Regions from separate parts of the Rhizobium sp. GR12 genome, predicted to be linked through region 2. Evidence: riboswitches for the same ligand, from Rfam matches in the RefSeq annotation. Region 2 holds a riboswitch; each other region holds the start of a gene.
The links. Region 2 has a riboswitch for thiamine pyrophosphate ahead of thiC (phosphomethylpyrimidine synthase ThiC). Riboswitches for the same ligand answer to the same signal wherever they lie in the genome.
Positions count from the first base shown of each region.

Region 1 (5,469 bases), on a different contig from region 2:
TGACGCTTGCGGCATAGGCGCCGAGCGCCGAGAAGGTTTTGATGTCGGCCTGAATGCCAGCACCGCCGCCGCTATCGGAGCCGGCAATGGTTAATGCAATGGCTGTCATGGCTGCCTCGCTTTCAGCGCAGTGTCGATTGCAGCGCGGAAGTCCTTGGTTGCGCTGGCAATATCGCCTGCGCGGAAGATGGCGGAAATGACCGCGACGCCGTCTGCGCCGGCGGTGATGACGGATGGCACGCGCGCAAGATCGATGCCAGCGATGGCGCCCACCGGCATTTCCGGCCGCCACTCCCGCAAAAGATCACGCAGTAGCGTAAAACCGTCGATACCGACCGGCTTGTCGGGGTTGACCTTGGATACGGTCTCGAACACGCCGCCGATGCAGGCGTAATCGGCGGGCATTGCCGCCACCCGTTCGGCATCGGCCCTGTTCTTGACGGTGAGGCCGATAATCGCCTTTTCGCCGAGGATGCGTCTGGCGGTTTCGGCATCCATATCATCAGCGCCGAGATGCACCCCGTCCGCTCCGGAGGCGAGCGCGACATCCACCCGGTCATTGATGACCAACGGCACGCCGGTACCGGCAATGGCCTCATGAATGGCGCGGGCGTTTTCGATCATCTCCCGAGTTGAAGCGTGTTTGTCGCGATATTGCAGGATGGTCGCGCCATTGAGCGCGGCCGCCAGAGCAAGCTCGGCCAAGGGCGCGACATCGCCGAGGCTGGCATCGACCAGCGCGTTGAGGCGGTAATCAACCTTGTTCATGCTCGATCCTCGCATGGTTTATGATGTCTTCGCCGGAAATTTCGGAAAGCGCGTCCAGAAACGCCGGTTCGAATGTGCCGGGGCCTTTTGCGTGCATTGCGGCCAGTTCGGCTGCGACACCCGTGATGGCGAGGGCGGAGGCGGCAGCCGTCAGCGCATCTTTTTCCACCGCCATGAAAGCGGCGATGACACCGCCCGAAAGGCAACCTGTGCCGGTCACTTTTGCCATCCACGAGTGGCCATTGACGATCCTGATGTCACGGGTGGCATCGCGCAGGTGATCGACCGGCCCGGTCTCAATCCTGACCGCGTTCGGAACATCACCGATCAGGCTCATTTCGGCGCTGTTGCCGCGCACGATGGTGGGTCGAAATGCGATCAGTTCACGCGCAAATGCCAGCCGCGAGGGAGAATAATCGCAATGCACGGGATCCAGAATCCACGGCTTGCCCGCCGCGCGGGCGATCTCGGCGGCAAACCGTATGACTTTGCGCCGTTCGGCATCGAGTGTGCCAAGATTGATCGTCAGCGCATCGGCTTTCGTGACGAAAGCGCCGATTTCCTCGAGCGAGGTGGTCATCGAGGGAATGCCGCCGACGACGGTGATACCGTCGGCGGTGAATTTCTGCACCACGGTGTTCATCAGGCAATGCACGCGCGGGCGTGTCTGCCTTACTCTTTCCAAGATCTCTGCGGCCTTTGCCGCTGTCGGAAAATTATTCGCCATGATTATTGCAGCTCCACGGCGATGTCTTCCGCCGCCGGTGCCTGCTTGATCAGCTGCATGTCCCGCATGAATTCGCCGAAGCGGGTGTAGCGGGCGCGGTCCAGTGCGGCCGGGCGCTTGGCGAAACGCGGCAGCGTGTCGAAAAAGGCCTGTTTGTTCAGCGCATCGTCAAGGTTCGGATAGGCCTTGATGAAAAGCTGCCACGCCTCCTGCGGGTGGTTGGTGATGAAGATCGCGGCCTGCTCGACGGCGGAGAGGAAACGCGGCAGGCGATTGTCTTTGGCGAGATCACGGTGGGTGACGAAGATCAGCTCGTCATAGGCAGGCACGCCATGCTCCTCCGGGAAGAAGGAGCGGCCCTCGTGACCCTCGAGCTTCATCTGCGTCAGTTCGAAATTGCGGAAACCGCCAAGTGTGGCATCCACCTTGCCCGCGATCAGGGAAGGCGAGAGCGAGAAGTTGACGTTGACGAGTTCCACATCGTCTTTCGTCAGCCCGTCCTTTTCCAGCATGCGCTTCAGCATCGCATCCTCGAAACCGGACACGGAGAAACCGACCTTTTTGCCCTTCAGGTCCTTCAGGCTCTTGATCGGTCCGTCAGCCAGAACGGTGACGGTATTGAGAGGGGTTTCGACCAGCGTGCCGAAACGGACGAGCGGCAGCCCGGCTTCGTGATCGAGATAAAGGTTCGGCTGGTAGTGGACGCCGATATCGGCCTGTTTTGCCGAGACGAGGCGCGGCACGGCGGATGGGTCTGCGGGTGGAACCAGCTCAACCTCCAGCCCCGCATCTGCAAACAGGCCGCGTTCTTTCGCGATCACCATCGGCGCGTGATCCGGGTTCACGAACCATTCCAGCAACACGGTAAGCTTGTCGGCCGCCTGAGATTGCACGGGCGCAAGCACGCTTGCTGCCGCGACGACGAGGGAAAGAAGAGTTCGTTTCATGGTGCTGAAAGCCTCCGCAAATATTTGAAAGGAATGAAATGTTCTGTTTCTTCGGCCCATGGGGCCAGATTGGCTGTCGCCCGATCGACGATAAGCCGCAGCAGCACCGCCATGACGGCAAGAATGGCCATGGCGGCAAACATCGTGTCGGTCTGCATGCGGGCATTGGACTGGATCATGACGAAACCGAGCCCGGCCGACGCGCCCACCCATTCGCCGATGACGGCGCCAAGCGGGGCGAGCGGCGCTGCCACCCGAAGCCCGGAAATGAGCGAGGGGAGCGCCAGCGGCGCACGCAGTCGGGTGAGGATCTGCCAGTGGCTCGCCTCTGTCAGCGAGGCGGCGTCGAGGATGGCGCGATCCGTGCGGTTGAGACCATCAGTGAAGGCGGAGGCGACGGGAAAGAAGATGATGATCGCCGTCATGACCACTTTCGAGGCCATGCCGAAGCCGAACCAGAGGACGAGGATAGGGGCCAGCACGAAGACCGGAAACGCCTGCAACACGAGAACCATGGGCCAGACGAGGCGGCCGAGACGCGGGATTGCCGCGATCGTGAAGGCAACGAGAAGACCGGCGACGATGCCTGCCACAAGCCCGACGACCATTTCAGCTGATGTCACCATGGCCTGTCCGAACAGGAAGGCCGGCTGGCGTAGAAATGCGGCGGCAACATCGGCGGGCGAGGGCAGGATATAGCGGGGCGGCGCAAACAGCCATGTCCCTGTCTGCCAGAGAATGAGCAGAAGCAAGACGCCGTTCAGCGCGTGGGAGGGACGCATGGGCCGGACCTCAGACGCAACCGCACCGTTTACGAAGGGAAGGATGTTTCAGCATCATCGTTCGGTCTCCAGCTGTGACTATCACGGAGACCCGGGCAAAGCGGAGAAGAGAAAGGGCAGCAGCTGACTAGCGCGACAGTTTCCGTTCCTACGCCGGCATGACCCGGATCAGGTTCAAGGGTCCGGCTCATCGCCATCTCAGCACTGTGCAGTGCTCCCCTCGGAAGAGACTGATTTGCTAGGAGGGTTTTGAAGTAATGTCAACTTTGAACTTCAATGCGGAGGCGGGCCGGTTCGTCGCGAATATATTAGTTATCTTTTATATAAGTTTATCAAAAATTAGTTATCTATTGAAACCGCTTTTCAATTCCGCTGTATTAGCTTCCGCTTCCTGAATGGGTGGGGGCGAGTTTGAAAAACTTCTGGCAAGAAAAATCGGGAAATTTTGGTATTCTTACCGCGTTGCTCTTGGTGCCCCTGTGCGGTGCTGCCGGTGTGGCTCTCGATATCTCGCGGGGCATGTCGGCCAAAGCCGATTTGCAGCAGGCCGCGGATTCCGCGGCGTTGGCGGCTGTTGCAGATACGTCCGCAAGTATTCAGGCGGCAAAGAAGATGTCCGGGGATGGTATCATTCCCGTCGGCAATGAAGAGGCCCGGGCGTTCTTCGATGACAACCAGCGGGGAAATGCAGACTACAGCCTTACGTCTGTCGATGTATCGGTCATCAAGCACGGCAATGTGGTCGAGTCATCCGTGAGCTTCAGGGCGTCCGTCAACACGACGCTGTCCGGGCTTCTGGGAAAGGATTTTGTCTCGGTTGGCGGTACGGCCACAGCCAAATACGAAACGGAAACCTTCAGCGATTTCTATCTTCTGCTGGATAATACGCCCTCCATGGGAGTGGGCGCCACACCCCTGGATGTCGCCAAGCTGGTTGCGAATACAAGCGATCGATGCGCCTTTGCCTGTCATATCGTGAAAAATGGTGTGGCAGACGCGAGCAGCTACTATTTTAGGGCAAAGAGCCTTGGGGTCACCACACGCATCGACGTGGTTGCCAAAGCAACCGCCAGCCTAATGGACACGGCGAAATCCACGCGCAAAAGCAGCAATCAATATCGCATGGCTGTCTACACCTTCGGGGAGCGGGCGGAAGACACGAAGCTGCTTGAGGTTGTTCCGCTGACTTCGGATCTGGAGACCGCGAAGAAAAAAGCGGGCGAAATCGACCTGATGTCCATTCCCTATCAGGGATACAATAACGACCAGCAGACCGACTTCGATCGGGCATTGGCCCAGATCGGCGACAAGGTCGGCACCTCGGGCACGGGCGCCAGCTCGGCGAACCCGGAAAAGGTGATTTTTTTCGTTTCGGATGGTGTGGGCGATAGCTACAAGCCTTCCTCCTGCACGAAAAAATTGACGAGCGGGCGCTGTCAGGAGCCGATCGACGTCAGATCCTGTACGAAGCTGAAGGAGAAAGGCTTTCGTATCGCAGTGCTCTATACCACCTATCTGCCGCTGCCGACGAATGACTGGTACAATAGCTGGATTTTGCCCTTTCAGTCGGAAATCGGTTCGCGCATGCAGAGCTGCGCTTCCCCCGGCCTGTTTTTCGAGGTCAGCCCCTCTCAGGGCATCAGCGACGCGATGACGGTCCTGTTCAAGAAAGCCATCACATCACCACGCCTGACAGGCTGATGGCGGCTTGGCCGGCGATTGAATCATCTCCCGAACGCCGCAACATGTGACGATTCAGCCGATCCTGCGAAGCCGTTCAAATTGCACAGCAAAGGGCGTGCCGGCACGATAAAACACAGCCGGTTCACCTATTGGAGCATCAACGGTGACTTCGCGTCCGCCAAGGTGTCGCGCACCGCTCCACAGATGCAGCCATTCACTATTGCTCGGAAGATAGAGCGTACGTTGCGTTTCCCCTGCCTTCCAGACGGGCGCGACGAGCATGTCCGAACCATAGAGGTAGCTGTCCTGAATGGCATAGGTTTGCCGGTCGTTTTCGTAGTGAAGGAAAAGCGGGCGCTGCACCGGCAGGCCCGTTTCGGCCGCCTCGGTGGAGAGCGATTTCAGATAGGGGGCGAGCGCGACATAGATCGCCGTCATGCGGGCGAAATGACCAAGCACCGTCTCGTCCTGGTCGATCTGGAGATTGTCGCGCGGGCGGTTGCCCTCATGCGTGCGCATGACTGGAGTAAAGGCGGCCATTTCCGCCCAGCGCATGATGAGT
Region 1 is NZ_JASXTH010000008.1:108,190-113,658, reverse strand. It holds gene thiD (bifunctional hydroxymethylpyrimidine kinase/phosphomethylpyrimidine kinase) at 1-109, opposite strand, end outside; gene thiE (thiamine phosphate synthase) at 106-768, opposite strand; gene QSK43_RS15450 (hydroxyethylthiazole kinase) at 755-1,495, opposite strand; gene QSK43_RS15445 (ABC transporter substrate-binding protein) at 1,498-2,442, opposite strand; gene QSK43_RS15440 (ABC transporter permease) at 2,439-3,224, opposite strand; TPP riboswitch at 3,353-3,455, opposite strand; gene QSK43_RS15435 (pilus assembly protein TadG-related protein) at 3,636-4,925, shown strand; gene QSK43_RS15430 (alpha-glucosidase) at 4,980-5,469, opposite strand, start outside.
Region 1: another riboswitch for thiamine pyrophosphate. It lies ahead of QSK43_RS15440 (ABC transporter permease); the one in region 2 lies ahead of thiC (phosphomethylpyrimidine synthase ThiC).

Region 2 (5,469 bases):
GAAAGGCTGTTCATCCACCGGGACGCCCATATGAAACCGCACACCCATGCCGCAAAGCCGCTCACGCAGCGACTTCAGCGCAAGGCGCGGATCGAGATGCCCCTCGCCCGCAAAATACAGCCCGGAGCGAAACCGCCCGGCAAGATCGGGCTCCAGAGCGGCGATTTCGCACTCATCCACCCAACGGTATCCACTGGTTCTGGATGCGAAACGTGAAAGCTCCGCTCGGTCACGGGCAGGCGCGACAACCAGCGTGCCGTTTCGGACGACAAGGCCGGGTGTCGCTTCGTCCCACCAGTCGAGCGCCGTCTGACCCAGCGTCAAAACCGGCTCTTCCGCGCTTTCACGCTCACACCAGGGCGCCAGCATGCCGCCGGCATAAAAGGATGCGCCGCGCGAGGCTTCGGCATTGCGCTCCGAAACCTCCACAGTCACGCCGCTGCGCGCCAGTTCGAAGGCCGCCGTCAAACCGGCGACCCCCGTTCCCTTGACAAGAACACGCATGCTACTGGCCGTCTGCCGGGGCCGCGAGCGGCATATAAAGCTCGCCACCTTCCTTGAAGCGCGCGGCCATGGCCTCCAGCCCCTCCTTCTGCGCCTCGGCGCGGATATCGTGGGAAATCCGCATCGAGCAGAATTTCGGCCCGCACATGGAGCAGAAATGCGCGACCTTGTGCGCCTCCTTCGGCAGGGTCTCGTCATGGAAGGAGCGCGCCGTCTCTGGATCCAGCGACAGGTTGAACTGGTCCTCCCAACGGAACTCGAAGCGAGCGCGTGACAGCGCATCGTCACGCACCTGTGCGGCGGGATGACCCTTGGCGAGATCGGCCGCATGGGCGGCAATCTTGTAGGTGATGACACCCACCTTCACATCGTTACGATCAGGCAGGCCGAGATGTTCCTTCGGCGTGACGTAGCAGAGCATCGCCGTGCCGAACCAGCCGATCATCGCGGCACCAATGCCGGAGGTGATATGGTCGTAACCCGGCGCGATATCCGTTGTCAGCGGCCCGAGCGTATAGAAGGGCGCCTCGCCGCAGGTCTTCAACTGCTTGTCCATATTCTCCTTGATCTTGTGCATCGGCACGTGGCCGGGGCCTTCGATCATGACTTGGCAGTCTTTTGCCCAGGCAATTTGCGTCAATTCTCCCAAGGTTTCCAATTCCGCAAATTGCGCCGCGTCATTGGCATCGGCAATAGAGCCGGGCCGCAGACCGTCGCCCAGCGAGAAGGAAACGTCATAGGCCCGGCAGATGTCGCAAATCTCCTCGAAATGCTCATAGAGGAAGCTTTCGCGGTGATGATGCAGACACCACTTCGCCATGATCGAACCGCCGCGCGAGACGATGCCGGTGACGCGGTTGACGGTGAGCGGGATGTAATGCAGCCGCACGCCGGCGTGGATGGTGAAATAATCGACGCCCTGCTCCGCCTGTTCGATCAGCGTATCGCGGAACACTTCCCAGTTCAGATCCTCGGCAATGCCGTTGACCTTCTCCAGTGCCTGGTAAAGCGGCACCGTGCCGATCGGCACCGGTGAATTGCGGATGATCCATTCGCGGATATTGTGGATGTTGCGCCCGGTCGAAAGGTCCATGACTGTGTCGGCGCCCCAGCGGATCGCCCAGACCATCTTCTCCACCTCTTCCGCCATGGAGGAGGTGACTGCGGAATTGCCGATATTGGCGTTGATCTTCACCAGGAAATTGCGGCCGATGATCATCGGCTCCAGTTCCGGGTGATTGATGTTGGCGGGGATGATGGCGCGGCCCGATGCGACTTCCTGACGGACGAATTCCGCCGTCACATAGTCGGGAATCTGCGCACCGAAACTCTCGCCATCGCGGATCAGCGTCTCTTTCGCCGCCTCACGCCCGAGATTTTCCCGGATGGCGATGAATTCCATTTCCGGCGTGACGATACCCGCCCGCGCATAGGCAAGCTGGGTCACGGCCTTGCCCGCCGTGGCCTTGAGTGGCTGGTGGCGCACGGAAAATTCGGGCGTCAGGCGCTCGCCGGTCGCAAAGCCGTTATCCTCCGGCTTGACGTGTCGCCCGTCGTAAGCCGCGACATCGCCGCGCGCCACAACCCATGTATGGCGCAGGCGCGGCAGGCCTTTTTCGATCAGAACGTCATGCATGGGATCGGTATAGAGGCCCGACGAATCATAGACCGTCACCGGTGGTTCGCCCGCCGTCGGGTGGACGGCGATTTCGCGCATCGGCACGCGAATATGCGGATGCAATATTCCGGGCTTGTGAATTTTCGTGGAGGCGGGATGCGGCCCGGTTGTGACAGTAAGCGGGATATTCTTGGCAACGATATTCATCATGAGGCTCCAAAGTTTGACAGTGGAGACCCAGTTCGAGCCGGAATGATGGAAAATACCGACGTGTCGACAAGCGCCCGTAACACGCAATCCGACCCTCGGTCTTTGCACCGTCCCTACGCCAGTATGAACTGGATCAGGTTCAACGGGTCACTGCGCATAAAAGCAGAATCTCAGCCCCTTGACGGGACACCCCTGGTGAATGGCCACAGCAAAAAACACCGCCCGACATTTGTCAAGAGCGCCCATGAACTCTTGGCAAAGATGCGCGGATGGCGCATGCTGCCGTTAGTTGTAATTAACCTAATGGTTTAGGCGAATATTATCGTTTGCAACGTAACGATAAGCATAGACCATCCTGATGTGAAATTCGTGGGAGATACGTCGGAATGAATGCGACTATTCGTGAAATACTGGCAAAATTCGGCCAGCTTCCACCCCCTGTCGATACGATTGCAAATGAAGCGGATCTTTATGCGGCAGGCCTTTCTTCCTTTGCTTCGGTGCAATTGATGCTGGGTATCGAGGAAGCTTTCGATATCGAATTCCCGGACAACCTCTTGAACCGTAAGTCCTTTGCAAGCATCAAGGCCATTGAAGACACCGTTAAGCTCATTCTGGATGGTAAAGAGGCAGCCTGATGAATGTGACCGTAGCGCCGCAGGATGAAACGCTGTCCGCGCGCGCAGGCCGTGTCGCGGCTATTGCCGCCAAACACACGGATGAGGTGGATGTTACCGGCCGCTTTCCTGGGGAAGCCGTCAACGCACTGAAACAGGAACGTTTGCTGGGTATCCAAGTCCCGTCCTCCCTTGGCGGCGAAGGCGCATCCATACAGCAAATCGCCGATATCTGCGCCCGGCTTGGCCAGGCCTGTTCGGCAACGGCAATGATTTTCGCCATGCACCACATCAAGGCCTCCAGCCTTGTGGAACATGGCGAGGCGAGCGCATGGCATGCGGGTTTCATGAGCCGCATCGCCAACGAACAGCTTCTGCTCGGCTCGGCCACCACCGAAGGCGGTATCGGCGGCAATCTGCGCAACTCCATCTGCGCGATCGAAGTCGAAGGCGATTTCTGTCGGCTGGAAAAGGACGCTACCGTCATTTCCTATGGCAGCAATGCGGATGCCATTCTCATCACCTCGCGCGCTCACAAGGATGCCGCGCCCGCCGATCAGGTGATGACCGTATTCCTGAAAAATCAATACACGCTCGAAAAAACCCATGTCTGGGACACGCTCGGCATGCGTGGCACCTGTTCGGACGGCTTCCTGTTCCGCGGCGAGGCGCCGGCGGCGCAAATCTTCCCCAAACCATTTGCGGAAATCGCGGCGCAATCCATGCTTGCAAGCTCCCATCTCCTGTGGAGCGCCGTCTGGTACGGCATCGCGTCCGACGCCGTGCTGCGCGCCCAGTCCTTCGTGAGAACAGCGGCACGCAAGTCGCCCGGCGTCGCTCCACCCGGCGCGATCCGACTTGCGGAAGTTTCCACCAAGTTGCAGGTGGTCAAATCCAACATCATCGCCGGCATCAAGGCTTACGAGGACACCAAGAGCGATCCGGACAAGCTGATGTCCATGGCGTTTGCGGTCGCCATGAACAATGTGAAGATCTGCTCTTCGGAAACCATTCTGGAGATTATCGACCATGCCATGCTGATCTGCGGCATCATGGGTTACAAGAACGGTACGCCCTATAGCCTTGGCAGGCACCTTCGCGACGCGCATTCCGCTCGCCTGATGATTTCCAACGATCGCATTCTCGGCAATTCCGCCAATCTCCTGCTGGTTCACAGGCAGGACACCAGCCTTTTGGGATAACACCATGGACATGCAAACATCGTTTCTCGATCGACTGTTCGAAGAAGGCCTGCTGATTGAAACCGGTGTGGATGGTCTTTATGGGCGCAGCGGCCAGTTCGAGGACGTCATCGCCGCATTCGAACGGCTGATCGACCGCACGGGCGGCGCTGACGGCGCCGAAGCGATCCGTTTTCCGCCGGGCATCAACCGTGCCTATTTCGAAAAGAGCGGTTACATGAAAAGCTTCCCGCAACTGGCGGGTACGGTCCACTCATTCTGCGGCTGCGAACTCGATCATGTGAGTCTGTTGAAATCCATGGATGAGGGCGAGGACTGGACCAAGGACCAGAAAGCCACCGACATCGTGCTGACGCCGGCGGCCTGTTACCCGCTTTACCCGACGATTGCCAAACGCGGCGCCCTGCCCGCCGGCGGCGGGCTTTACGATATCCAGTCCTATTGTTTCCGCCATGAACCCTCCAAGGACCCGGCGCGCCAGCAGCTTTTCCGCATGCGCGAATATGTGCGCATGGGCACGGAAGCCGACGTCACCGAATTCCGACAGACATGGATGGACCGCGGCGTGGCGATGATGGAAGCAGTAGGCCTCGAGGTGACGATCGATGTGGCCAACGATCCCTTCTTCGGCCGCGCCGGCAAGATGCTGGCCAACAATCAGCGCGATCAGAATCTGAAGTTCGAGTTGCTGATCCCCGTTACCTCCGCCACCAATCCGACGGCCTGCATGAGTTTCAATTACCATCAGGACGCCTTCGGCCAGAAATGGGACCTGAACCTGGACAATGGCGACGTGGCGCACACCGCCTGCGTCGGCTTCGGCCTTGAGCGCATTGCGCTGGCGCTCTTTGCGCATCACGGTCTGGATGTGAAAAAATGGCCTGCTAAGGCTGTGAAAACGCTCTGGGGCTGACCATTCATGCGGCAGATTTTTCCGGGCCTCGATCCCAAAAACTATGTGCAGCATCCGCTTCATTCGTCCGACAGAATGTGGCCGGAGACCAATTGCTACATCGATTTGTGGATCGAGGTACTCGCCTCGAAAGGGTTGCCGCCGGAAGCCATGTTCGGTTTCACCCTGACGCAGGATTTTGAGGGCGACCAGTTCACCTTCTTCAAGGTGCCGCTGGAAGATCTCGAAGCGCTCTATGGCGTTCGCGCCACGGAGCTTGCGATCTTCGACCGGGTGGAAAACCACATCGAGGCCCAGCTGGAACGCGGCCGTATCTGCCTGATCGAGATGGACAGCTTCCATATGCCCGATACCCATGGGGTGGGCTACCAGAAGGAACATGGCAAGACCACCATCGCCATCAAC
Region 2 is NZ_JASXTH010000006.1:20,246-25,714, forward strand. It holds gene thiO (glycine oxidase ThiO) at 1-504, opposite strand, end outside; gene thiC (phosphomethylpyrimidine synthase ThiC) at 506-2,329, opposite strand; TPP riboswitch at 2,425-2,536, opposite strand; gene QSK43_RS11780 (acyl carrier protein) at 2,719-2,970, shown strand; gene QSK43_RS11785 (acyl-CoA dehydrogenase family protein) at 2,970-4,151, shown strand; gene QSK43_RS11790 (amino acid--[acyl-carrier-protein] ligase) at 4,156-5,064, shown strand; gene QSK43_RS11795 (DUF1839 family protein) at 5,071-5,469, shown strand, end outside.

Region 3 (5,469 bases), 160 kb from region 2:
TCAAGCAGCATGACCGGTTTTTTTCGGACCAACGCGCGTGCCAGCGCCGCCCTTTGTCTTTCCCCGCCGGAAAGCGTGCCGGGCAAACGTTTATCGAAACCCGACAGACCCACGCGTGTTAGCGCCATCTCGATCCTTTGACGGTCTTCCGCCCGCAATTTCAACCCGGCGCTGACGCCAAGCGCGATATTGGTAAAGATATCAAGATGGGCGAAAAGGTTATTATCCTGAAAGATCGATGATACCGGTCTTTCGGAAGGGTCGAGCGCCTTCATGTCTTGCCCACCGATCAGCACGCGACCGGAATCGGGTATTTCGAAACCCGCGATGAGATTGAGGAGCGTCGATTTTCCCGAACCGGATGCGCCGACGACGGCAGTTATTTTGCCCTGCGGGAATGCACAATCAAGATCGAAATCCTGCGTTCCGAGCCTCAGCCTGACCTTGTCCAGCTCCACTGCAAAATCGCCGCCTGTCATATGCTCGCCCTTGCTGATTGCGCCCCTGCCGGTTGCGACTGCCGTGAGACACCGCCTGCGGCAAGCAGCAGACAGACGACACCAAGGATGAACGCATATCCGGCGGCATCATTGGTGCGGTAGCTGCCCATATTGCTATAAACCAGCCATGGCAAGGTGACGAAACTTTCCGATCCGAACAGGGCAACCGCCCCTAGGTCACCGAGCGACAGCGCCATGGCGAAGGAAAACGCCATGAGCAAAGGCCGCCGCAGAACCGGCAGATCGGCAAACCGCAGCCGCGTCCAGCCCTGAAGCCCGAAACTGGCGGATAGCCGGCCAGTGCGCAAAAAATGGCTGGCGAGGGCCGGCTCCAGCACCCGCATCGCAAGCGGCAGCGCCATCAGCATATTGATCAGCGCCACGAGGACGGGGGCATAAAAACTGACATCACCGAATGGCCGCAACAACAGGAACCACCCGCTTCCCAGCACGACGGGTGGCACCAGCAGCACCAGCGACGACCCCGCCCCGAGCGTGGCGGAGAGAAAACGCAAGGGCTGAGCCGCGTGCCGCCTTGAACCCACGGCCTGTCGCGCAGCGATGATGGCCATGCAAGTGAGCACGACGAGGATTGCGGAGAGCGCGGCGATTGCAAGACTGGTGGCCGCTGCGCGCAAGAAGATCGGCGCGGACAAAAGGCGCGGCAGATCGGCACTCAAGCCCGAGACGGTTATGGCGACAAGCGGCAGGCCGATCAGCAGAACCGCCAGAACGATTGCCGTCCCATCCCAGAGACGGGCGCCAACACCTTTGCCGTCGAAACGGCGAAGAGGACGACCAAGCGTGGCGATTTCTGCTTCGGGCGACGGCAAAAAGGCGAGAAGGCCGAGCAGGATTGCGGTGAGGGCAATTTGCAAAACAGAAAGCGCGATAGCCCGCTGCGGATCGAAATCGAACCGCAAAGCCTGATAGATCGCCACCTCCAGCGTCGTCGCCGCCGGACCGCCGCCAAGCAGAAGTACGAGCGTGAAGCTGGTGGCGCACAGCATGAAGACAAGCCCGGCAATGCCCGGAACGAGCCGCGAGACGGCCGGCCATTCGATGAAACGGAAAACCGAAACCGGCCCCATGCCGAGACTTGCCGCCATCCGCCAATATTCACCCGGAATGCGCTCAAGGCCTGCCAGCATCAGCCGAACCGCAAGCGGCAGATTGAAAAACACATGCGCGATGAGAATGCCGGAAAGGCCATAAATATTGAAAGGCTCATCTGCACCGGCAGAAACGAGGGCCGTATTCAAAACACCCTGCCTGCCCCAGATGGCGATGATGCCGAAGGCGCCGACGATGACCGGCAGCCCCATCGGCACCGCCATCAACCTGATGATCCATATCCGTCCCGGAAAATCCTGTCGACGGGAAAGCGCCAGCGCCACCGGCAGGCCAAGAGCGACGGAAAGAACGGTGGAGAGCGTTGCCTGATAAAGCGTGAAGCGCAGGATGCGCAGCGTATAGGCATCCATGATTCCAGCAGTGGATGCACCGGCATCGAAAGACAGGAGGGCCGCGACGGCGAGCGCCATGAACAGGAAAACGGCGGCAAACGCCGCCGTTCCAGCAATGATCGACCACCTGTAATCGCGACGCAGCATCATGCGCGAGTGTGCCTCTTGCTCAATTCATGCTCATGGCCGCAAGCCATTCATCGATCCATGCCTTGCGGTTCATCGCCACCTCCTCCGGGTCCATCAGAAAGGTCTTCTGCGGCACGACGAGTTTGGAAAACGCCTCCGGCAAGGGCTTCGACGTCGCCGCAACCGGCATCATCCAGTTGTTTTCCGGAATGGCATCCTGAAAACCTGATGACAGGGTGAAAGCGAGGAACTGTTTCGCAAGCTCCTTATGCGGCGCGTTTTTGAGAAGGCCGGACACCTCGATCTGGATGTAGTGCCCTTCGGAAAAAGCTGCGGCCTGATAGCGATCCGTCTTTTCCGCGACCATGTGATAGGCGGGCGACGTGGTGTAGGAGAGCACCATCGGTACCTCACCCTTGGTAAAGAGACCATAGGATTCAGACCAGCCCGGCGTGACGGTGAGAATGCGCTTCCTGAGCTTCGCCCAGGCTTCCGGGGCCTTGTCGCCGTAAACGGATTTCACCCACAGCAGCAGGCCAAGGCCCGGCGTGGAAGTGCGCGGGTCCTGAATGGCGATTTTCTGCGAGGGGTCGCCTTCCACGAGGTCCTTCAGGCTGGTCGGCGGGTTCTTCACCGTCTGCGTATCATAGATGACGGCGAAATGACCGTAATCATAGGGTACGAAAACATCGTCCTTATAATTGCCGGGCACCTTGGCCGCCGATGCATCGATACCGCTGATATCGAAAAGACCGGTCTGCTTCGCTTCTGCTACCAGATTGGTATCGAGACCCACCACGACATCCGCCTTGGACCCCGTCCCTTCAAGCTTCAGACGGTTGAGCAGCGCCACACCGTCCGCCACACCAACGAAGTTGACCGTACAATCGCACACCTTCTCAAAGTCCTGCTTCACCTTGGGGCCGGGACCCCACTCGGAAACGAAGCTTTCATAGGTGTAGACGGTCAGTTCCTGTCTGTCCTGCGCAACGGCAAGACCGGGCAGAAACAGCGAAGCGGCAATGAGGGAATTCAGGAAAAGACGACGGCGCACGGGTATCTCCTCAAAAAACAAAAAGGGAAATAGCCGCTTGCCTTGAAGCCGTCTAATCCCTCCGCCGGTATGAACCGGATCAGGTTCTTCGGGTTGGCAAGCCTCTCAGCCTTTCGCATGAATATACAAAAGACACCCCGTTAGATCAAAACGAGATGTAATCGCGCCGCCTCAGATTGGCAAGATGGCTGTCGTCAGCTCTGCGCTGCCATATGCACCAGTTCCCAGACGTGACCGTCGGGATCCTGAAAACTGCCAGCATACATGAAGCCATGATCCTGCACGGGTTTCCAGCCGCTGCCACCGGAGGCCAGCGCCGTTTCGATCATCCGGTCGATTTCCTCGCGGCTTGCCGCAGTGAGACAGGTCAGGACCTCGGTGCTGTGCGTCGCGTCGGCGATATCGCCATTGATGAAATCGCGAAAACGCTCTTCCTGAAGAAGCATCACGAAGATGTTCTCCTCAACGATCATGCAGAGCGTGCGGTCGTCCGAATATTCCGGATTGAAGCTGAAACCGAGAGCCGTGAAGAAGCTTCTGGATGTCTCGATATTCTTGACGGGCAGATTGACGAAGATCATGCGCATTTTCTGAACTCCTCCGAACCGGCACAGAAAACGGCAATTCCATCTCCCTGTCAAAGGCGGATGAGGCCCCAGTCAAGAAATCGCAACCGCCGTCAGCCTTCAATTTCCTCGCGCAGCATCTCCAGCTCCAGCCATTCTTCTTCCATGGTCTCGAGCTTTTCGCGCAGCTTCGTCATTTCCTTCGCCAGCATGTTGAAGGTAGCCGGATCTCTGGTGAACAGATTGGGATCGGCCATGCGCTCCTCACGCTTGGCGATCTCGCCTTGCGTCTTTTCCATCTCCTTCGGAAGATTTTCGAGCGCGAATTTCTGCTTGAAGGAAAGCTTGCCCTTGGCCTTTGAAGGGTCCTGCGACGCGGAAGCCGAAGGTGCGGCCTTTGCCTTTTCCTGCTTCTCGGCTTTGCGTTTCTCTTCCGCAGCACCCTTGCGCTGCGCCATCATATCCGAATAACCGCCGGCATATTCGATCCAGCGTCCGTCTGGTTGGTCCGGATTGGTAGGCGCGATGGTGGAGGTGACGGTACGGTCGAGAAAATCGCGGTCGTGGCTGACGAGGATGACCGTGCCGGAAAAACCCGCGACGATTTCCTGCAAAAGATCGAGCGTTTCGATGTCGAGATCGTTGGTCGGCTCGTCGAGGATCAAAAGGTTGGTCGGCCTTGCCAGAATACGCGCCAGAATAAGACGGGCACGCTCTCCACCGGAGAGGTTGCGGATTGGCGTGCGGGCCTGTTCCGGCTGGAACAGGAAGTCCTTCATGTAACCCGTCACATGTTTCAGCTCGCCATTGACCAGCAGATTGTCGCCCCGCCCGTCGGTCAGATAATGAGCGAGCGTATCGTTTGGATTGAGATCCTCACGCTTCTGGTCAAGCGTCGCGATCTCCAGATTGGTGCCGAGCTTCACCGTGCCGCTATCGGGCTGAAGCTGGCCGGTCAGCATCTTCAAAAGCGTGGTCTTGCCGGCACCATTCGGCCCGACAAGACCGATGCAATCGCCGCGATGCACCCGCAGCGAAAACGGTGCGATGATCACGCGCTCGCCGTAAGACTTGGTGATGGCGTCTGCCTCGATGACCAGCTTGCCGGATTCCCGCACCTCCGCAGCCGTCGCCTGCACGCTGCCCTGCGGTCCTTTGTGGCCGCGATAATCCGCGCGCATCGCCTGAAGCTCGCCCACGCGGCGCATGTTGCGCTTGCGTCTCGCGGTCACGCCGTAACGCATCCAGTGTTCTTCGCGCTCGATGGCCTTGCCGAGCTTATGCTGCTCCAGCTCTTCCTCTTCCAGCACCTTGTCGCGCCATTCCTCGAAATGCGCAAAACCGCGGTTGAGACGGCGGGACTGGCCGCGATCCAGCCACACGGTCGAGGTCGAGACCTTCTCCAGAAAACGCCGGTCATGCGAAATCAGCACCAGCGCGCTGCGCGTCTGCTGCAACTCGCCTTCAAGCCATTCGATGGTGGGCAGGTCCAGATGGTTGGTCGGCTCGTCCAGCATCAGAATATCGGGTTCGGGCGCCATGACGCGGGCAAGGGCCGCACGCCGCGCTTCACCGCCGGAAAGACTGTCCGGATGCTCCTGCCCCGTCAAACCGAGATGCTCGAGAAGATAGGTAACACGATAGGCATCGTCGCCAGGCCCGAGCCCCGCTTCTGCATAGGCCTGCACCGTGTCGTAATCGGCGAAATCCGGCGCCTGTTCCAGGTAACGGATGGTGGCGGAAGGGTGACGGAA
Region 3 is NZ_JASXTH010000006.1:177,592-183,060, forward strand. It holds gene QSK43_RS12470 (thiamine ABC transporter ATP-binding protein) at 1-479, opposite strand, end outside; gene thiP (thiamine/thiamine pyrophosphate ABC transporter permease ThiP) at 476-2,116, opposite strand; gene thiB (thiamine ABC transporter substrate binding subunit) at 2,136-3,149, opposite strand; TPP riboswitch at 3,189-3,299, opposite strand; gene QSK43_RS12485 (VOC family protein) at 3,344-3,736, opposite strand; gene QSK43_RS12490 (ABC-F family ATP-binding cassette domain-containing protein) at 3,829-5,469, opposite strand, start outside.
Region 3: another riboswitch for thiamine pyrophosphate. It lies ahead of thiB (thiamine ABC transporter substrate binding subunit); the one in region 2 lies ahead of thiC (phosphomethylpyrimidine synthase ThiC).